3 regions of the Paenibacillus sp. P22 genome follow, and region 2 is predicted to be linked to each of the others. Evidence: riboswitches for the same ligand, from Rfam matches in the RefSeq annotation. Region 2 holds a riboswitch; each other region holds the start of a gene.

Region 1 (8,726 bases), on a different contig from region 2:
AAGGAGGAGACGACATGCTTCATATCACGAACGGAGACTGCGCCGCGCAGAAGCTGCGGGAGTCCGGCATCGGCGGCGAGATCGTCGCTTGGCGGGAAGCGTACAACCACGGCCCTGTCTTCGCAGACGGCGCAGATAAGGACGGCAGGGAGATTCGCGCGCACTATCTGGAGCAGACGCTGGGAGTGCCGCGTGAGGAATATCTGTCTGCCTGCGAGGCTCAGGAAGCCAAGCTGGGAGAGCTGGAGCGCTTCGGCGAGGTCGTGCTCTGGTTCGAGCATGATCTGTACGACCAGAGCATGCTTGCCTATCTGCTGCATGAGCTTGCCCGGCGCAAGCCGGAATCGGTCAGGCTCAGCCTGCTCTGCATCGGGGAGTATCCGGGCGTGGAGCCCTTCATCGGACTCGGCCAGCTCTCGGGCAGGCAGCTGGGAGCATTGTCCGGCACTTGGCAGCCGATCGGGAAAGAGCAGCTTGAGCTTGGGAGCGGCTTATGGGAGGCGTATGCGTCCGCAGATCCGATGAGGCTGCAGCGGCTGCTGGACGGCGATACGTCCGCTCTTCCGCTGGCCCACGATGCGTTCCGGGCCCATCTGGCGCGCTTCCCTTCCTCCCGGGACGGGCTTGGCAGCGCAGAGCGCGCGATTCTGGAGCTGGCAAGGGAGGGAAATCTCGCGGCGGATGGGATGTTCCGCATATTCACCGTGAAGATGCAGCTGCTCGGCATGGGCGATCTGCAATTCCGCCATATCCTGAACGGGCTGGCGGAGCAGCCGGAGCCTCTGCTTGCCTGGATGGACGGCGACTGTGATTCACCGTCTGACCGTGCGGTATTCCGGGAGGGGACGCTCGCATTGACGGCATTCGGGCGACGGGTGCTGGACGGCGCGGCCAACCGCGGCGAAGGCGGAGAGTGGGACGACTGGTACGGAGGCGCGCATGTTGCGGGCAGCCGCCCGGCTTGGCTCTGGGACGGACAGACGGGGCGGCTGGAGGAGAATTCGGCCGTTTCGGGCAAGGATTGATACAGACTTGTTGCGTGACAATTCTGCCTATGGTAGTATAGGCGTAATATCTACTCGGATGAATTCGCATAGCTGAACAGTTACTTGAGCGTACCGAAAGGCCTGCCGTAACCCGCTTCGCTTATGTCGTATCTTCACCAGGGTAACCAGGGCAGGAGGTGTCAACATGCAAAGAGGAACTGTGAAATGGTTCAACGCCGAGAAAGGCTACGGCTTTATCGAGGTTGAAGGTGGCGGCGACGTATTCGTCCACTTCTCCGCAATCACGGGCGAAGGCTTCAAAACGCTTGACGAAGGTCAAAGCGTGGAGTTCAACGTCGTAGAAGGCAGCCGCGGACCGCAGGCTGAAAACGTAGTTAAGCTGTAAGCTTGATTGCGAAGAGAACCGGGATCTTGGGATCCCGGTTTTTTTGTTTTGAGCAAGGGATGGATATGAACCCAATCCTGCCTATTGATTCAAAGACAGCAGCATCACTTATTCCCTTTTTGGACATGGATCGGAGGCCGCGGTTATGGCCGGAATCGGAAAAGGAAACCTAAGATAGGGTTGTCGATTTCTCTCGAATGCGGTAGAAAACGACAACAATAGGGGATATCAGGTAGAAAAAATGGCCTGTTGTTGGTAAAATTGCCCTGACTAATGAATAGACAGGGGGAAATCGCTTGCGAGCATGGCGTGCTTTACTCCTTTTGGCCATCGCCTCGGCCATCCTGCTGGCCGCCTGCGAGGCCTCGGGGGAGCGGCCGCCTCAGGAGCGGATCGTCAAGCTGCTGACGGCGAAGAAGATGGAGGGCAGGCTGGCGGGGACGGCCGGCAACGAAGAGGCTGTCCAAGCGATCGGAGAGGAATTTGCCCGTATCGGCCTGGAGAAATACAGCGGAGACGACTACCCGGTCCTATTTCCGTACCGATCGGCAGAACGCAGGGAGATCGGCCTGAAGGTGACGATGAAGGACGGCAGCGTCAAGGAGCTGGTGTATGGTAAGCATTTCCGGGAACGCGTAATCCGGATGGATCTCGACGCTACGGCCGAGCTGAAGCTGGGCGAGGATTCCATCGGCTCGCTGACGGCCGGTACCGCATTCGTGGCGGCATCGGAGGAGGAGCTCGATCGGGCGCAGAAGGGGAGCACTCGGTTCATCCTGGCCCGCACCGACATGCTCAAGCAATATCCCGCCCGGCGGAATCTTAATGTGCCCGTCGTGGATATCAATGACGATACATATATCTTTCTGAAGAAGAAGCAGGAGGGAATTGAAAGCATCTCTCTGCGAATGAAGTATGAGGACAAGGAAGAGGCGAAGGCCGCCAGCGTCATCGGCAAAATCTCAGGCACGTCTGCAAGCGGACCGGATCACCATGTCCTCGTCCTTTCGGCGCCTCTCGATTCCCTGGGCTCGGACGCCGGGCAGATCTATGAGGGCGCTTCCCGGGCCGCGGCTGTCAGCGTGCTCGCGGGGCTGGCGGAATCGCTGAAGGCCCTTTCGGAAGAGAGGCCGTTTTATTCCGACATCGTCTTTTGCGCCTTCAATGGGAGGGAAAACGGGCTTCAGGGAAGCCAGGCTCTCGTCGATTCCCTCTATGATTCCAATGTACACCTTTCTGCGGTCAGCTTGGATGCGGTGGGGGTCAAAGGCGGCAAGCTCAACTTGCTAACCGACAACACGAAGAATCGTTTTGTAACCTCACTGGCGGATGTATTGAAGCAGGACGGCTTCAATGCGGATATACGCCACAACTTTGACGGCGATCATGCTTCCTTCGGCTATTATTCGCTCCCTGCGGTGTCGTTCGGGCTGGAGGAGCCGAACAGCGTGCGGACGGTCCGGGACCGGGCAGAGAATCTTGATTACGGGGAGCTGTCGCGAATTTCCGGCATCATTCTCGACTTTGTCCAAAAGCAGGACGAAGAGGCGAAGCTGGAGCATAACCACGCGGAGCTATATCCGTTCGGCCGGGAGAAATCGATGTATGAATACCAGGACGTCAAGCAGCAGCTGGTGCAAAGAGAGATGGCCAAACTGGCGTTCAAGCAGTACGAGCTGTTCGAGAATAAAGAGCAGAACATTCGGGAGCTGGTCTCGAACCCGTATCAAAACATGGATAAAGTGGAGTTCCAGAATCGATATCCGGGTTATTCTCTCCCGCAGAGCGTGGGGCGCTATTCTCTCCGGAGCGTGATTGCCATCGTGGACGAAAAAGCTTTCGGAGCGGGCAATCTGGATGATCTGGAGCCGAATCGGATTTATACGTCGGACAAGACAGTTGAAAAAAAGGATATCAATGAATTGAGTCTCAGCTACGAAGGGGAGAATGGTTCGGTTCTGTTTTTATCCGTGCTGAACGGAGAGGGAAGCTCGTCCATGCAGAATTCCGATACAATTCCATCTCGAGAGGTTCTGAAAAACGGATTGGAATTCACGGTCTATGATCGCGCCGGAACGGCTTTTTCGGTGCTGTACCCGTTCAACTCCGGAGGGAAGGACTACAAAGCCAGCCTGGTTGCCTATGTAATGACGGATACGGGGATGTCTCCAAAATGGGAGCTTGACGATGCGGAGACGGCCGCGCTGCTGAAGGGAATCGACTGGAAGGGCCTGACTTGAGTCAAGAGAACTGCATGGGAGAGCCGACGCCGGCGCTGAGGATAACGGATGCCCTGCTCAGGGAATAGAGATTGGCGCAGATTCCCCCAGGGCATATTAGGCAGCCATTTTTTAAATAGCAGGAACGTCCATACACAAAAAAGACCCTGGAGAGAGCAGTTCTCCAGGGTCTGTTTGGGTATTTTAGGAACCGCCGCGACGGCTGCCTCCTGCCTTCGTCCGTCAACGAACGTCGGTTGCGGCAAGCAAGGGATAATGGGTGCCGAGCAGCCAAGCCAGCAGCCAGAGGGCGGCGATGGAGACCGCATACAGGGCATCGATGCGCGACCAGCCATAGACGTAATAGTACGTGCGCTTGCCGCTGCCGCTGCGGAAGCGCCTCGCCTCCATGGCGGCGGCCATCCGGTGGGCGCGCCGGATGCTCTGGGCCAGCAGCGGCAGGGCATACATCCGCAGGCGGCCGTAGATTCCTTTGCGTCCGGGGCCGGCTCCCCGGATCTGGAGCGCTTGGCGGAGCGTGAAGAATTCATCCGCCAGCAGCGGAACCATATTGAGGGCGGCCAGGAAGCTGTAGGCGTACTTGGACGGCATCCGGAGCTGCTGCATGAGCGAGTAGAACAAGGCGACCGGACGGGTCGTAAGCGCGAAGGCGAGTCCGACCGCCGCGACCTGGAGCGAGCGGAGCCCCAGATGCAGCCCGCGATAGAAGCTTTCCTCCGTGATCCGGATCAGGCCGAGCTCGAACCAGAGCGTAGCGCCGGTCCCGAACATGATCATGCCGGAGGCTGACGAGATGAAGACAAGCAGGAACGGGGAAGCGTACAGCAGCACGCGCAGAGGCGGATGTCCGGTTGCAAGCAGCGGCAGCAGGGATGCGGCTGCGAGCAGGGCCATGACATTGGGGTTGTGGACGAACAGGGCGGCGACGAACAGCAGCACGGACACCGCTAGCTTCAGCGTCGGGTTGACGCGATGCAGCCAGGTTTCGCGATGGGAAAAGGTCAGATGCATGCCGTGCCGCCGCTCCTTTCCGCAACAAGCCCGCCGTCGACTAGCCACTGCCGGGTCGCGAAGCGCCGGACCAGCTCCGGGTCGTGGGTGATCATGAGAATGGCGCAGCCGCCCGAGCGAAGCCGTTCCAACTGCTCCATCATCCGCACCGTGCCGCTCGCGTCGAGGCCGAAGGTCGGCTCATCCAGCAGCAGCAGGCGCTGGCCGCCGACCATGGCCGTTGCGACGCTGAGCCTGCGCTTCTGTCCCATCGACAGCTGATAGGGATGGCGGCCGCCGAGGCCGTCGAGCGCGTAGTTCTCCATGAGCGTCCTTGCCCGGCTGCTGCGCTCCGGTTCCCGCAGCGATCGCGGCAAGGAGTAGGCGAGCTCGTCGAGGACGGAGTCCGTCACGAGCTGGAACTCGGGATTTTGGAAGCTCAGCGCGGCATGCTTGGCCATATCCCCGGGCTTTTTCAGGCTTTGGACCGGAATGCCGGGAATGTACAGGCTTCCCTTGGTCTTGATCAGCTTCATGATGGCGAGCAGCAGCGTGCTCTTGCCGGCTCCGTTGACGCCGGTGACGGCGATCCAGTCGCCGGCGTTCACTGCGAGCGGGCCGGTCCGCACCTTGGGCCGGCCGCCCCGCCATCCTTCCAGACCGTCCAGCTCGAGCAGCAGCTCGGCGGAACGGACGCCAGACGACGGAGCGGTCGCTGCGGGGCGGATGGCGGCATTCCGATCGTAGTCCTCCCAGAAGCCGGGGTACCAGATGCCGTATTCCCGCAGCAGCTCCCGGTGCTCCCGGAACACGAGGCGAGGAGAGCCGTCGGCCTGGATGCTTCCGTCGGGTCCGAATACAATGACCCGGTCCATATCTTCCGCGATGCCGGCAATCTTGTGCTCGACGATGATGACGGTCCGCCCGCCCCAGACGGAGCGGAGCGAGCTCCATACCTGCCGCGTGCCCTCCTCGTCCAGGAGGGCGGTAGGCTCGTCGAGCAGCAGAGCATCGGGCTCCATGGCGATCATGGCCGCGATGGCAAGCCGCTGCTTCATTCCTTGGGACATGCCGGCTACCGGGAAATGGGGGTCTGCCAGGCACAGGCCGACAGCCTCGAGACAGCGAGAGATGCGGGCCGGCATTTCCTCGCGCGCAATGCCCGCGTTCTCCAGCGCGAAGGCGATTTCTTCGTCGGCATACGGCATGCAGAACTGGGAATCCGGATCCTGGAACACATAGCCCGGCCGGGCGGGAACAAGGCAGCAGTCCGCCTTCATCGGGATGCGGATGGCCGCCGGCACCAGGCCGCCGAGCACCTGCAGCAGCGTCGACTTCCCGCAGCCGCTCGGTCCGAGCAGCAGCACCTTCTGGCCGCGTTCGATGGTCAGGCTCAGCCCTTTGAAGAGGAGCGGAGTGTCTTCTCCGGGATATCGGAGCCGCAGGTTCTCTACGCGCGCCGCAGGCCCGGCATGTTGGACGGGCGGCATCGGCCGTTTCGCTGCAGGCACAGCCTCGTCGGCATGACGCTGCCGTTCGGTGCCGGTTCCGGAGGCATTCATAGAGGGCAAGCGGCCGCTCCCGATGGCGGGAGCGAGAGCTGCAAGCGGCGTCGAAGCCGCGCCGATCTCCCCGCCGTTCGTCGGAGTGTGGCTGCGAATGCAGCCTTTTAGGATGACGTCTGCAGCTTTCATCGCCTTATCCGAGAGCCTCGTAATCCTTGGCCGATGCCGGGCGGATGAGGCTCAGCACGCCGGTGCGCTCCAGCGCCTTGGCCAGCGCCCAGGCGAACAGGCCGGCGATGACGACGCTGCCGAGCAGACGCATGGAGACGAACAAGGTGTAGTTCCAGGCGGTCATTTTATCGATGTAGCTGTAATGCGCGTCGATGAAGATGGAGACGACGGCGGAGCCCAGGGACGCAAGGACCGTCACGATCGCACCTGCCTTCCGGTACAGGAAGGCGGCGAAGATGATTTCGGCTCCGAGACCCTGCAGCACTCCATAGACAAGCGTCGAGGCTCCCCACGATCCGCCCATGAACGCTTCCAGCGCGGCCGCGGCCGTCTCGGCGAGCAGCGCGGCCCCGGGCTTGCGGATCAGGAGGAAGGCGAAGGTGCCGGCCATGAACCACATGCCGTAGCTGAGCTGCTCCGCATGAAGGCCGAGCGGCTTGAGAATGTCGTACATCGGATTCCAGATGCGGTAGATGATGCCGAAAACGACGGCTACGACAAGCGTGACGAGAATGTCGGCGAGCGTCAGTCCTTTTGGACGGTCGGCATTGGGCATGGCGGTGGACATAAGAAATCAGACTCCCTCTCAAGGAAAATTGGAATGTTCCCCACAGATGGCTGCTGACCCGGCCCGACCTCCTCCGGGGGCATAGGAAAAGCCCGCCGGAAGCCGGCGGGCAGAGGGAATAAAGGCATATCCGCGCAGGATGGGCGCAAGCCCGGCGGCGCGGTGCATTCTCTCTACGCTGGCATTACCCAGATCAGATCAATGGTCAGCGGCATACGGCCGCAGTCTCAGCCCGACTTCATCGAGCCCCCATGCATGCTATGGAAATTGTCCTTACTATAACGTGAAAATCGGGAAGCGGCAAGAGGGATTATGGCCGGCGGTCAGCGGGGAGCGATATTTTCCGCGAGCAGCTCGCCCATCGGCGACCAGTCCGGCTCCGGGGGGCGGGTCGGGCTGGACACGGGCAGCAGCGGGAACAGAAGCTCCGCGATGCGGTACGCCTCCTCCAGGTGGGGGTAGCCCGACAGGATGAACCTGTCGATGCCGAGCGCGGCGTACTCCTTCAGGCGAAGCGCCACCGATTCGGGATCGCCGACGAGCGCGGTGCCGACGCCGCCGCGCACGCGGCCGATGCCGGTCCACAGGTTGGGAGCGATCTCGTCCTGCCCTTCGCTGTCGCGGACCAGCTGTGTCATGCGGCGCTGCCCGACCGAATCGAACCGATCCAGCACGGCCTGCGCGCTCCGGGCGTCCTCCTCGCTGACATGGCGGATGAGCCGGCGGGCTGCGGCCCAGGCTTCCTCCGCCGTCTCACGGACGATGATCTGCACCCGCAGGCCGATGTCGACCTGCCTGCCGAGAGCATGGGCGCGGGAGCGGACGTCGGCGATTTTGGCCGCAACCATCTCCGGCGTTTCGGCCCAGGTCAGATAGGTGTCGATATGCTTGGCGGCGACGGCATGGCCGGCTTCCGAGGAGGCTCCGATATAGAGCGGCGGCGACTTGCGGCCGAAGGGAGGATATTGGAGCCGGGCCCCTTCCACCTGGATATGCCTGCCGCGGAAGGTGACCTCCTCGCCGGCCATCAGGCGATGCCATACTTGCAGGAACTCGTCCGTAGCCTCGTACCGGTCGGCGTGGCTCAGAAAAATGCCGTCACCCCGCATTTCATGCGGATCTCCGCCGGTGACGACGTTCACGAGCAGCCTGCCCGAGGAGAGCCTCTCGAACGTAGCGGCCATGCGGGCGGCGATCGTCACCGAGACGCCTGCCGGGCGGACCGCCACGAGAAAACGCAGGCGCTCCGTGGCGGTCATGAGCGCGGATGCGACGACCCAGCCGTCCTCGCAGGCATGGCCTGTCGGCACGAGCATGCCGGTATAGCCGAGCCTGTCGACGGCCTGGGCGATTTGCCGGAAATAAGGCAAGTCGGTTATTTTGGCGCCTTGCGTCGTACCCAAGTAGCGCCCGTCTCCCATTGTAGGGAGGTACCAGAATAGTTCCATGATGTCTCCTCCTGCATTATTGTCCGATTTGCCTGATGTCGAATTTATGAACGGGAAGCACCCGGCAGGCTGGCAACCTAGGAATGGAATAGCTCCCGTCTTTCCGTCTGAACGATGAATCTAAGGACGGTACGGCTCCTGCCTGGAGGACGGTCCTCCCAGCGGCATGGCTTCCGCTCGTCCGGTGCGCCCTTGCCGGGCTGCGCCTGACGGCGCCCCGTCCGCGATGCGCCCGATCAGCCATTCGCGGAGCTCGGCGAACTCCCGGCTGGATCGCAGCGGAGCCTTTCCTTCCGCATGCAGAGGATTGGCGAAGTCCTCGACGATCCTTCCCGGAGACGGATGCAGGAGC
Region 2 (3,858 bases):
GCCGATGTGGTGCACGATGCTGGTTTTGACGGGAATCGTCTACTACACCGCCAGGCAGGGAGTAGAGGCGTTCTTCCGGGTCAACCAAGTGCTGATTCCGGTGCTGGCCGTCAGCTACATTTCCCTTCTGGGGTTGTTTCTGGCGTCGGGCCTGCTCGACTTCAACCGTCTGCGGCCTGTGCTGGAGAACGGCTTCAGGCCGGTCCTGCACGCGGCGTTTCCCGATATCCTGTCGTTTCCGTTCGGACAGGTCATGGTGCTGATGATGTTCTGGACCTATGCCAGACGCTCCCCGTCCACAGGCGCGATGTCCTATGGCGCCTACATCGGCGTCTCGCTGTTCCTGATCGCGGTCAACATGGTGCTGATGATGGTGCTCGGTCCGGAGCTGTACCGGCTCGCCGAGCTTCCGACGCTGGAGGCGGTGGAGCAGATCCGGCTGTTCAACTTTCTGGAGCGGCTCGATATTCTCGTGACGCTGCTGCTGTACATCGGGCTGTACGTCAAGGCTACGGGACTGTTTTTCGGTTCGGTCATCGCTTTGCGGACAGCCTGGGGAGTTCCCTATCGGGCCGGCGCCCTCGTCATGGCCCCGCTCATCTTCACGGCAAGCTTCCTGGAGCCGATCATGTCGCAGCATTTGTGGACGGGCATGACCGTCTACCTGAAATTCAGTCCCTATTACCAGATCGCGCTGCCGCTGCTCATGCTCGTCATGGGAATCGGATGGGTCAAAAAGAAAGCGCAGCGGCAAGCGGGGCAAGGCGGCGCAAAGGCGGGAGCCGGCGGTCAGGCCAAGGGCCGGGGAGGCCGGCGGTCAGAGCGGCAGCGGCCAAAGCGGAGCCGGGAATGCGGCGGCCGGCGGAGCCGAGGCAAGCGGAAGCGGACAGCCGGGAAACGGGAAGGCAGGAGCCGATGGGAGCGCCGAAAAGGCCGGAAGCCAGGACGGGCAGCAGGACGAGAGTCCTGGCTCTGACGGCAAAAACGGCGAGCGGAACAAGGCTCGCGGAGCGCCTGCCGACTCTGACGCCAAGCAGCCGTCTTCAGGCTCGGAAAGTCCGGAAGCCGGCTCTACGTGATGCCGCGCGCCCGCAAATTTCGACACGGAAGGTTGCAATAAAAGGCTTCTCTGCTATAATGGCTCTATTGACAACCGAATGAGCCTGGGGAGCTGGCGTACGCCGGCTGAGAGGGGAGAAGCATCCCGACCCGTTAAACCTGATCTGGATAATGCCAGCGTAGGAACCGCATGTCATCCGAGCCTTTTGCCGCCCTCGGGCGCAAAAGGATTCACGTGACGAAGACGTCTTCCTTGGGAGACGTCTTTTTTTTATTGTTCCTCTCATGCTGGCGCTCCGGACAAGGCCCGGGCGGGCTCACGGCTGCGAGAGAAAGAAGGGGAAGCAACATGGGCATTTCAAGCGGGATGGGCAAAAAAGCGGGGCTGGCCGCACTTGTTCTGGCGACGCTGCTGGCAGGCTGCGGCGGGAACGGGAACGGCGCAAGCGGCGGGAACAACGGCAGCGGGAACAGCGGCACAGCGACGCCTGCGCCTTCCGGCAGCGCCGGAACGAGCACGTCCGCGCCGGTCAAGAAGGTGAAGGTCGTCCTCGACTGGACGCCGAACACGAATCATACCGGCCTGTACGTCGCCCGGGACAAGGGCTTTTTCCTGAACCACGGCCTCGACGTCGAGATCGTGCAGCCGCCGGAGGGGACGGCAGCCGACACGCTGGTCGCCAAGGGAGAGGCTGAATTCGGCGTCGGCTACCAGGAGAACATTACGCTCGCCCGCAGCGAGGGATTGCCGCTCGTGTCGCTGGCGGCCGTCATCCAGCACAACACTTCCGGCTTTGCTTCGCCGGAGGCCAAGGGCATCAAGGAGCCGAAGGCATTCGAGGGCAAAACCTACGGCGGCTGGGGAGCCCCGGTCGAGCAGGAGGTCATCTCCTCGCTCATGCAGGAGCAGGGCGCCGATGTCGGCAAGGTCAAGATCGTCAACATGGGCAACGCGGACTTTTTCACCGCCGTGAAGCGGAATATCGACTTCGCCTGGATCTATTACGCCTGGACAGGGGTGGAGGCGGAGCTGCGCGGGGAGAAGCTGAACATGGTGTACTTGACCGACTACAGCAAGAAGCTGGATTACTACACGCCGGTGCTGGAAACGAGCGAAAAGCTGATCCAGGAAAGCCCTGATGTGGTGAAGGCGTTCATGGCCGGAGCTTCCGAGGGTTACGCCTACGCGATCTCCGAACCCGACGCCGCCGCGGACATCCTGATCAAGGCCGTTCCGGACCTCAATCCGGAGCTGGTGCGCGCCAGCCAGAAGTGGCTGAGCCCCAAATATCAGGATGACGCTCCCCGCTGGGGCGAGCAGAAGGCGGAAGTCTGGACGAATTATGCCGAATGGATGCATGAGCACAAGCTGCTGGACACCTTGCCGGATCTGTCCAAGGCGTTCACGAACGATTACTTGCCGGCATCCTGATGCCGGCTGACGGGGAGAGGGAACCGGATATGGCCAATGCGCTTGTAAGCATTCAGATTTTGCCGACGACGCCCGGCGGGGAAAGCGTGCTTCCGTACGTGGACCGGGCGATCGAGATCATCAAGGAGGCCGGCGTGCCGTACCGCGTCGCGCCGCTCGAGACGACGATGGAGGGCGACCTCGTGCGCCTGCTCGCCGTCGTCGCGGAGATGAGCAAGGAGATGGCGGCGATGGGCTGCCCCTCCGTCATCTCTCAGGTGAAGATATACTACAACCCGGAGAACGGCGCCTCGATGGACCGGCTGCTGGAAAAATACCCGGATGGACAGTAGAACGATACGCTGGAGGGCTCTGCTGCCTCCGGTCGTCGTCATGGCCGCCTTCCTGCTCTTGTGGGAGGCGGCCGTGCGTCTGTCCGGGACGGAGGCGTGGCTGCTGCCCGCCCCGAGCGATATCGCCCGGGATGCCTGGTCGGCGCGCCCGAGGCTGGCGCAGCATACGGGCGCGACCTTGAGCCTGACGCTGCTCGGCTTCGCCGGGGGCGCGGCCGCAGGCCTGCTGCTGGGAGCTGTCCTGCATTTGCTGCCGCTCGTGCGATCGGGCTTCTATCCGCTGCTCGTCCTGTCGCAGAACATTCCTGTCATCGCAATCGGGCCGCTGCTCGTCATCTGGTTCGGCTTCGGACTGCTGCCGAAGCTGCTGCTCGTCATGCTCGTCTGCTTTTTTCCCGTCTGCGTCGCCATGCTCGGCGGCCTGCAGGGAGCCGACCCGGGCCTGGAGCGGTACATGCGGATGATCGGAGCGGGCCGCTGGCGCCGCTTCCTCGGCCTGGAGCTGCCGGGCGCGCTGCCGCAGCTGTTCTCGGGCCTCAAGATCGCGGCTTCGTACAGCGTGACGAGCGCGGTCGTGGCGGAGTGGATCGGCTCCGACCGGGGGCTCGGCTACTTCATGCTGCTGTCCTCCAAGGGCTTCAAGACTTCGCTTGTATTCGCCGGAGTCGCGCTTGTCGTGATGCTCAGCCTGATGCTGTTCGCGGCCGTCGCAGGCGCGGAGAAGCTGACGCTGCGCTGGCGGCCGCGCAAGGAGGATGGAAGATGAACGTGCTGGAAATACGGAATCTGCGCAAGTCGTTCGGCAGCGGGGGCCGTCGCGTCGAGGTGCTTGGCGGAGTGTGCCTGACGGTGGGCGAAGGCGAATTCGTCTCGCTCGTCGGCCCTTCCGGCAGCGGCAAAACGACGCTGCTCAGCCTCATCGGGGGGCTGGAGCGGCCGGACTCCGGCGAAATTATGCTCGCCGGGAAGCCGGCTTCGGAGGGAGCCGGCCGCGCCGCGTATATGCCGCAGCAGGCAGCCCTGCTGCCGTGGCGC
Region 3 (4,096 bases), on a different contig from region 2:
TCTACGGACAACACATTTATAAAGGGGTATTAAGTTACTTGTTGCTTGGGACTTTTGAAAACCTCCCATCTTGGTATCCTGCCGAATTATTTGAGGTAACGGATACGTTACTCCCTTTAGAGTGGTACTTTCAATTTTACGGGAATGAAAACAGTATTAGTGCCATTTGGGGGTACAAAGAACTTGTAGCTATTGATTCACATCACGATGACCTTATTGAGCGTGAAGATGAAGCGGTACGTATTTTTTTGAAGCGAAAGAAAGAGATAGACGAATTTAATGAATAGCAAGTTTCAGGCGGCCTTCTTCTGATGGAGAGAGCCGCTTTTCTTTGGCGGGGCTACCCAGTGCCGAATGAACTCAACATTCAACCAATAACACATCTAACGCATGTAATACCCGAATAAAGATTTTTCTATCTTGTTTGTACGCACACAAATGCTGTACTTTTATACCATAAATAACGCTATACCAATACATCAACAGATCGATTATGGTCAGTTACCACCATGATTGACCTGTTTTTTGTTATCTTCGTTTTCTTCGTTTTTTTCAAATTTCTTCTCAACTATCTCGATATAGAAATTGAGAAGGCAATCCATTGAAAAGTCATCGCAACTAATCGGAGGGATAGCCCGACTTTTATAATGTCAGGACGTAACTGGCATTCTACAACGGGAAGGTCATGTGTTAATGCCTAGCCATCTCCCCTCTTATTAAGCCCGAAATTCATCAAAAAATTCGGGAGGGGGCGGCACATGAAAGGGGTCACTGTATCCATTGACCGTATTGTCATCGACTTTACAGGCGTTAATTGGGATTTCTTCAATGAGCTTCACAAGCGTATCTGTCACTTCTACGGGCTCAGGATGACGGTGGGAGAAAGAGGATTCCAATACCGCATCAGAATCAATACGGGAGAACACTTCCTGCATATCTCCTACAAGTTGATTTTTGCCCCAAGAACACAGAGGAACACGCTGAGGATTGAAGCCTACCCGAAATCGCTAGTCTACTTCCGTCAATGGCTCGATCGAACAAATCCGAGAGTATGCAAAGCAAGTGCTTTGATTAAAAGTGGTATTGCACGGATTACAGGAAATGGTACAAAGCAAATAGTAACATCTAATAAGGAAAAATATTAGATGTCAGCCCTTATTACACTCATACCACTACTACCTCAAATCCCGGTTATATTGGTAAACCTAATTCTAGTATCGATATTATTGACCGAAAAACGGGTGAGTTATTAACAAGAAGATGGTATGGAGCAAATGGTAGAGCTATCAGAGATGTAGATTATACCCATCATAATAACACTAAAACCCACCCTGAAGCACCACATGAGCATACTTGGACGTATGATAAAGATGGAAATCCATTTAGAAATTAAAAGGGGGAATAGAAAGTGGGATACACAGAACTAGTCCAACGTGTAGGATGGGGTGAAGAGTTTCAATTCTATTATCTAGGTGATGAGTTCTGGATTAGTAGAAATAAAGAAGGTCTCTATTTAACTAAAGGGAAGAACTCTTTTACACAATCGTTTCTAACCGCAGAAGAATTGTTTAAAAATGCTCGAATAGATGGAAAAACAATTTTTGAATTATGGGAAATGATAGAAATTTAATTTTAGAACCTTGATTGGCTTCATGCCTTTCAGGGTTTCTAAGTGGGACCTAGTTGACAACTTCCCCCATCCCGACTTATAGTCATACCAAGATATCCACTAGGGGCGCCTGTACGGGCTGAGATAAAGCGCAAGCTTTGGTCCCTTCGAACCTGATCTGGGTCATGCCAGCGTAGGAAAGTGGTCGAACATGCCTTTTATTTGGCTTGTGCCTCTTTTCGCCGCTTCCAGACCGGAGGCGGCTTTTTGCCGTCCTCCGGCGGAAAGCGGCGGAGAATCAGATGCACCCAATCTGCTAGCCGCAATCTGCCGATGAAGGCGAATGCGACGAGTAGAGTGTCCCGGACAGCCTGCGTTTTTCGCGCAGACCATCGGGAACGAAAGGCATGAACCGGCATTTCCAAGCGTGCAGCCCCCTGGCGGATATCAAAATCCGTTAAGGGGGCTTTTGATTATCCATGGCCATACATACCGAGCTGCTGCCGGGCAGCCGCAAAGTCTACATGCAGGGAAGCCGGGAGGATATCATGGTTCCGATGAGGGAAATCGCGCTGTCGGACAGCGAGGTGCGGGGAGTTTCCATCCCCAATGAGCCTCTGCGAATCTATGACGCAAGCGGCCCTTATACCGACACCGATTACGAGGCGGATGCCGCGAGAGGCTTGCCGCCCATGCGAAGAGGCTGGATCTCGGAGCGGGCAGATACGGAGCCATACGAGGGCCGCATCATCCGTCCCGAGGACAATGGCTTCTCCGACGCAGGCAAAGCCGCCGAGAGGGGAGCGGAAATTTTCCCGCCATCCGGCAGGCTGCCGCTGAGAGCTCTCGCAGGGGGCAACATCACCCAATTGCATTACGCAAGGCAGGGCATCGTGACTCCCGAGATGGAGTTCATCGCCCTGAGGGAAGGGATGGAGGCGGAGTTCGTACGTTCCGAGGTCGCGGCGGGAAGAGCGGTCATTCCGGCCAACGTCAACCATCCCGAGAGCGAGCCGATGATCATCGGGCGGCATTTCCACGTGAAGATCAACGCCAACATCGGCAACTCCGCCGTGACCTCCTCGATCGAGGAGGAGGTGGAGAAGATGACGTGGGCGACCCGCTGGGGAGCCGATACGATCATGGATCTGTCCACCGGCAAGAACATCCATACGACGAGGGAATGGATCATCCGCAACTCCCCGGTTCCGGTCGGGACCGTGCCGATCTATCAGGCGCTGGAGAAGGTGAACGGCAAAGCGGAGGACCTCAGCTGGGAGGTGTTCCGCGATACGCTGATCGAGCAGGCCGAGCAGGGAGTCGATTATTTCACCATCCATGCCGGAGTGCTGCTCCGTTATGTGCCGCTGACTGCGAAGCGCGTTACGGGCATCGTCAGCCGGGGAGGCTCCATCATGGCGGCCTGGTGCCTCGCCCACCATAGGGAGAACTTCCTGTACACGCATTTCGAAGATATCTGCGAAATCATGAAAGCTTACGACGTGACCTTCTCGCTCGGCGACGGGCTGAGGCCGGGATCGATCGCGGACGCCAACGACGAGGCGCAGTTCGCGGAGCTGGACACGCTCGGCGAGCTGACCAAGATTGCCTGGAAGCATGACGTGCAGGTCATGATCGAAGGTCCGGGCCATGTTCCGATGCATCTGATCAAGGAAAATATGGACCGTCAGCTCGCGGTCTGCGACGAGGCTCCCTTCTACACGCTTGGTCCGCTCACGACGGACATTGCGCCGGGCTACGACCATATCACAAGCGCGATCGGGGCGGCGATGATCGGCTGGTTCGGCACGGCGATGCTCTGTTATGTGACGCCCAAGGAGCATCTGGGGCTGCCGAACCGGGAGGATGTGAAGGAAGGCGTCATTACGTACAAGATCGCCGCCCACGCCGCCGATCTCGCCAAGGGCCATCCGCAGGCGCGAAAGCGCGACGATGCTCTGTCCAAGGCCAGATTCGAATTCCGCTGGCGCGACCAGTTCCATCTGTCGCTCGATCCCGAGCGGGCGATGAGCTACCACGACGAGACGCTCCCTGCGGAAGGCGCCAAGAGCGCGCATTTCTGCTCCATGTGCGGGCCGAAGTTCTGCAGCATGAGGATCACGCAGGACATTCGGGATTACGCGGAGAGGGAAGGGCTGGACACGGCGGAGGCAATCGAGGCGGGCATGAAGGAGCAGGCGGAGGCGTTCAAGGCCGGAGGCGGCAGCATCTATGCTTGAGCAGGCGGCAACAAGCCGATCCGAGGCGCAAGAAGCCATTCAGGAACGGTATTCCCGGCAAATCCGCTTTGCTCCCATTGGCTGGAAAGGACAGCGGCGGATCGGCCAGGCCGTCGTGCTTGTCGCCGGTACCGGCTCGCTCGGAGCTTCGCTGGCGCAGCATATGGCCCGGGCCGGGGTAGGCGAGCTGCGGCTTGCCGACCGCGACTACGTGGAATTCAGCAATCTGCAGCGCCAGATGCTGTTC

What was found. A riboswitch is a leader RNA that binds a small molecule or an ion and turns the genes downstream of it on or off. The one in region 2 is predicted to bind thiamine pyrophosphate.
Region 1: linked by a shared signal. The riboswitch ahead of BN871_RS06030 (ECF transporter S component) and the one ahead of BN871_RS25145 (ABC transporter substrate-binding protein) in region 2 are both predicted to bind thiamine pyrophosphate.
Region 3: linked by a shared signal. The riboswitch ahead of thiC (phosphomethylpyrimidine synthase ThiC) and the one ahead of BN871_RS25145 (ABC transporter substrate-binding protein) in region 2 are both predicted to bind thiamine pyrophosphate.

The regions. Positions count from the first base shown of each region.
Region 1 covers NZ_CBRA020000026.1:20,445-29,170, forward strand. The annotation lists gene BN871_RS06005 (sigma-70 family RNA polymerase sigma factor) at 1-1,025, shown strand, start outside; gene BN871_RS06010 (cold-shock protein) at 1,192-1,392, shown strand; gene BN871_RS06015 (M28 family metallopeptidase) at 1,689-3,632, shown strand; gene BN871_RS06020 (energy-coupling factor transporter transmembrane protein EcfT) at 3,855-4,643, opposite strand; gene BN871_RS06025 (ABC transporter ATP-binding protein) at 4,634-6,316, opposite strand; gene BN871_RS06030 (ECF transporter S component) at 6,321-6,926, opposite strand; TPP riboswitch at 7,080-7,189, opposite strand; gene ssuD (FMNH2-dependent alkanesulfonate monooxygenase) at 7,250-8,374, opposite strand; gene BN871_RS06040 (ABC transporter ATP-binding protein) at 8,495-8,726, opposite strand, start outside.
Region 2 covers NZ_CBRA020000259.1:32-3,889, reverse strand. The annotation lists partial or broken gene BN871_RS25150 (GerAB/ArcD/ProY family transporter) at 1-976, shown strand, start outside; TPP riboswitch at 1,155-1,263, shown strand; gene BN871_RS25145 (ABC transporter substrate-binding protein) at 1,409-2,491, shown strand; gene BN871_RS25140 (MTH1187 family thiamine-binding protein) at 2,521-2,823, shown strand; gene BN871_RS25135 (ABC transporter permease) at 2,813-3,589, shown strand; partial or broken gene BN871_RS25130 (ATP-binding cassette domain-containing protein) at 3,586-3,858, shown strand, end outside.
Region 3 covers NZ_CBRA020000229.1:102-4,197, reverse strand. The annotation lists gene BN871_RS23920 (hypothetical protein) at 1-287, shown strand, start outside; gene BN871_RS23915 (hypothetical protein) at 759-1,145, shown strand; gene BN871_RS27175 (hypothetical protein) at 1,409-1,630, shown strand; TPP riboswitch at 1,722-1,826, shown strand; gene thiC (phosphomethylpyrimidine synthase ThiC) at 2,089-3,849, shown strand; partial or broken gene BN871_RS23900 (ThiF family adenylyltransferase) at 3,842-4,096, shown strand, end outside.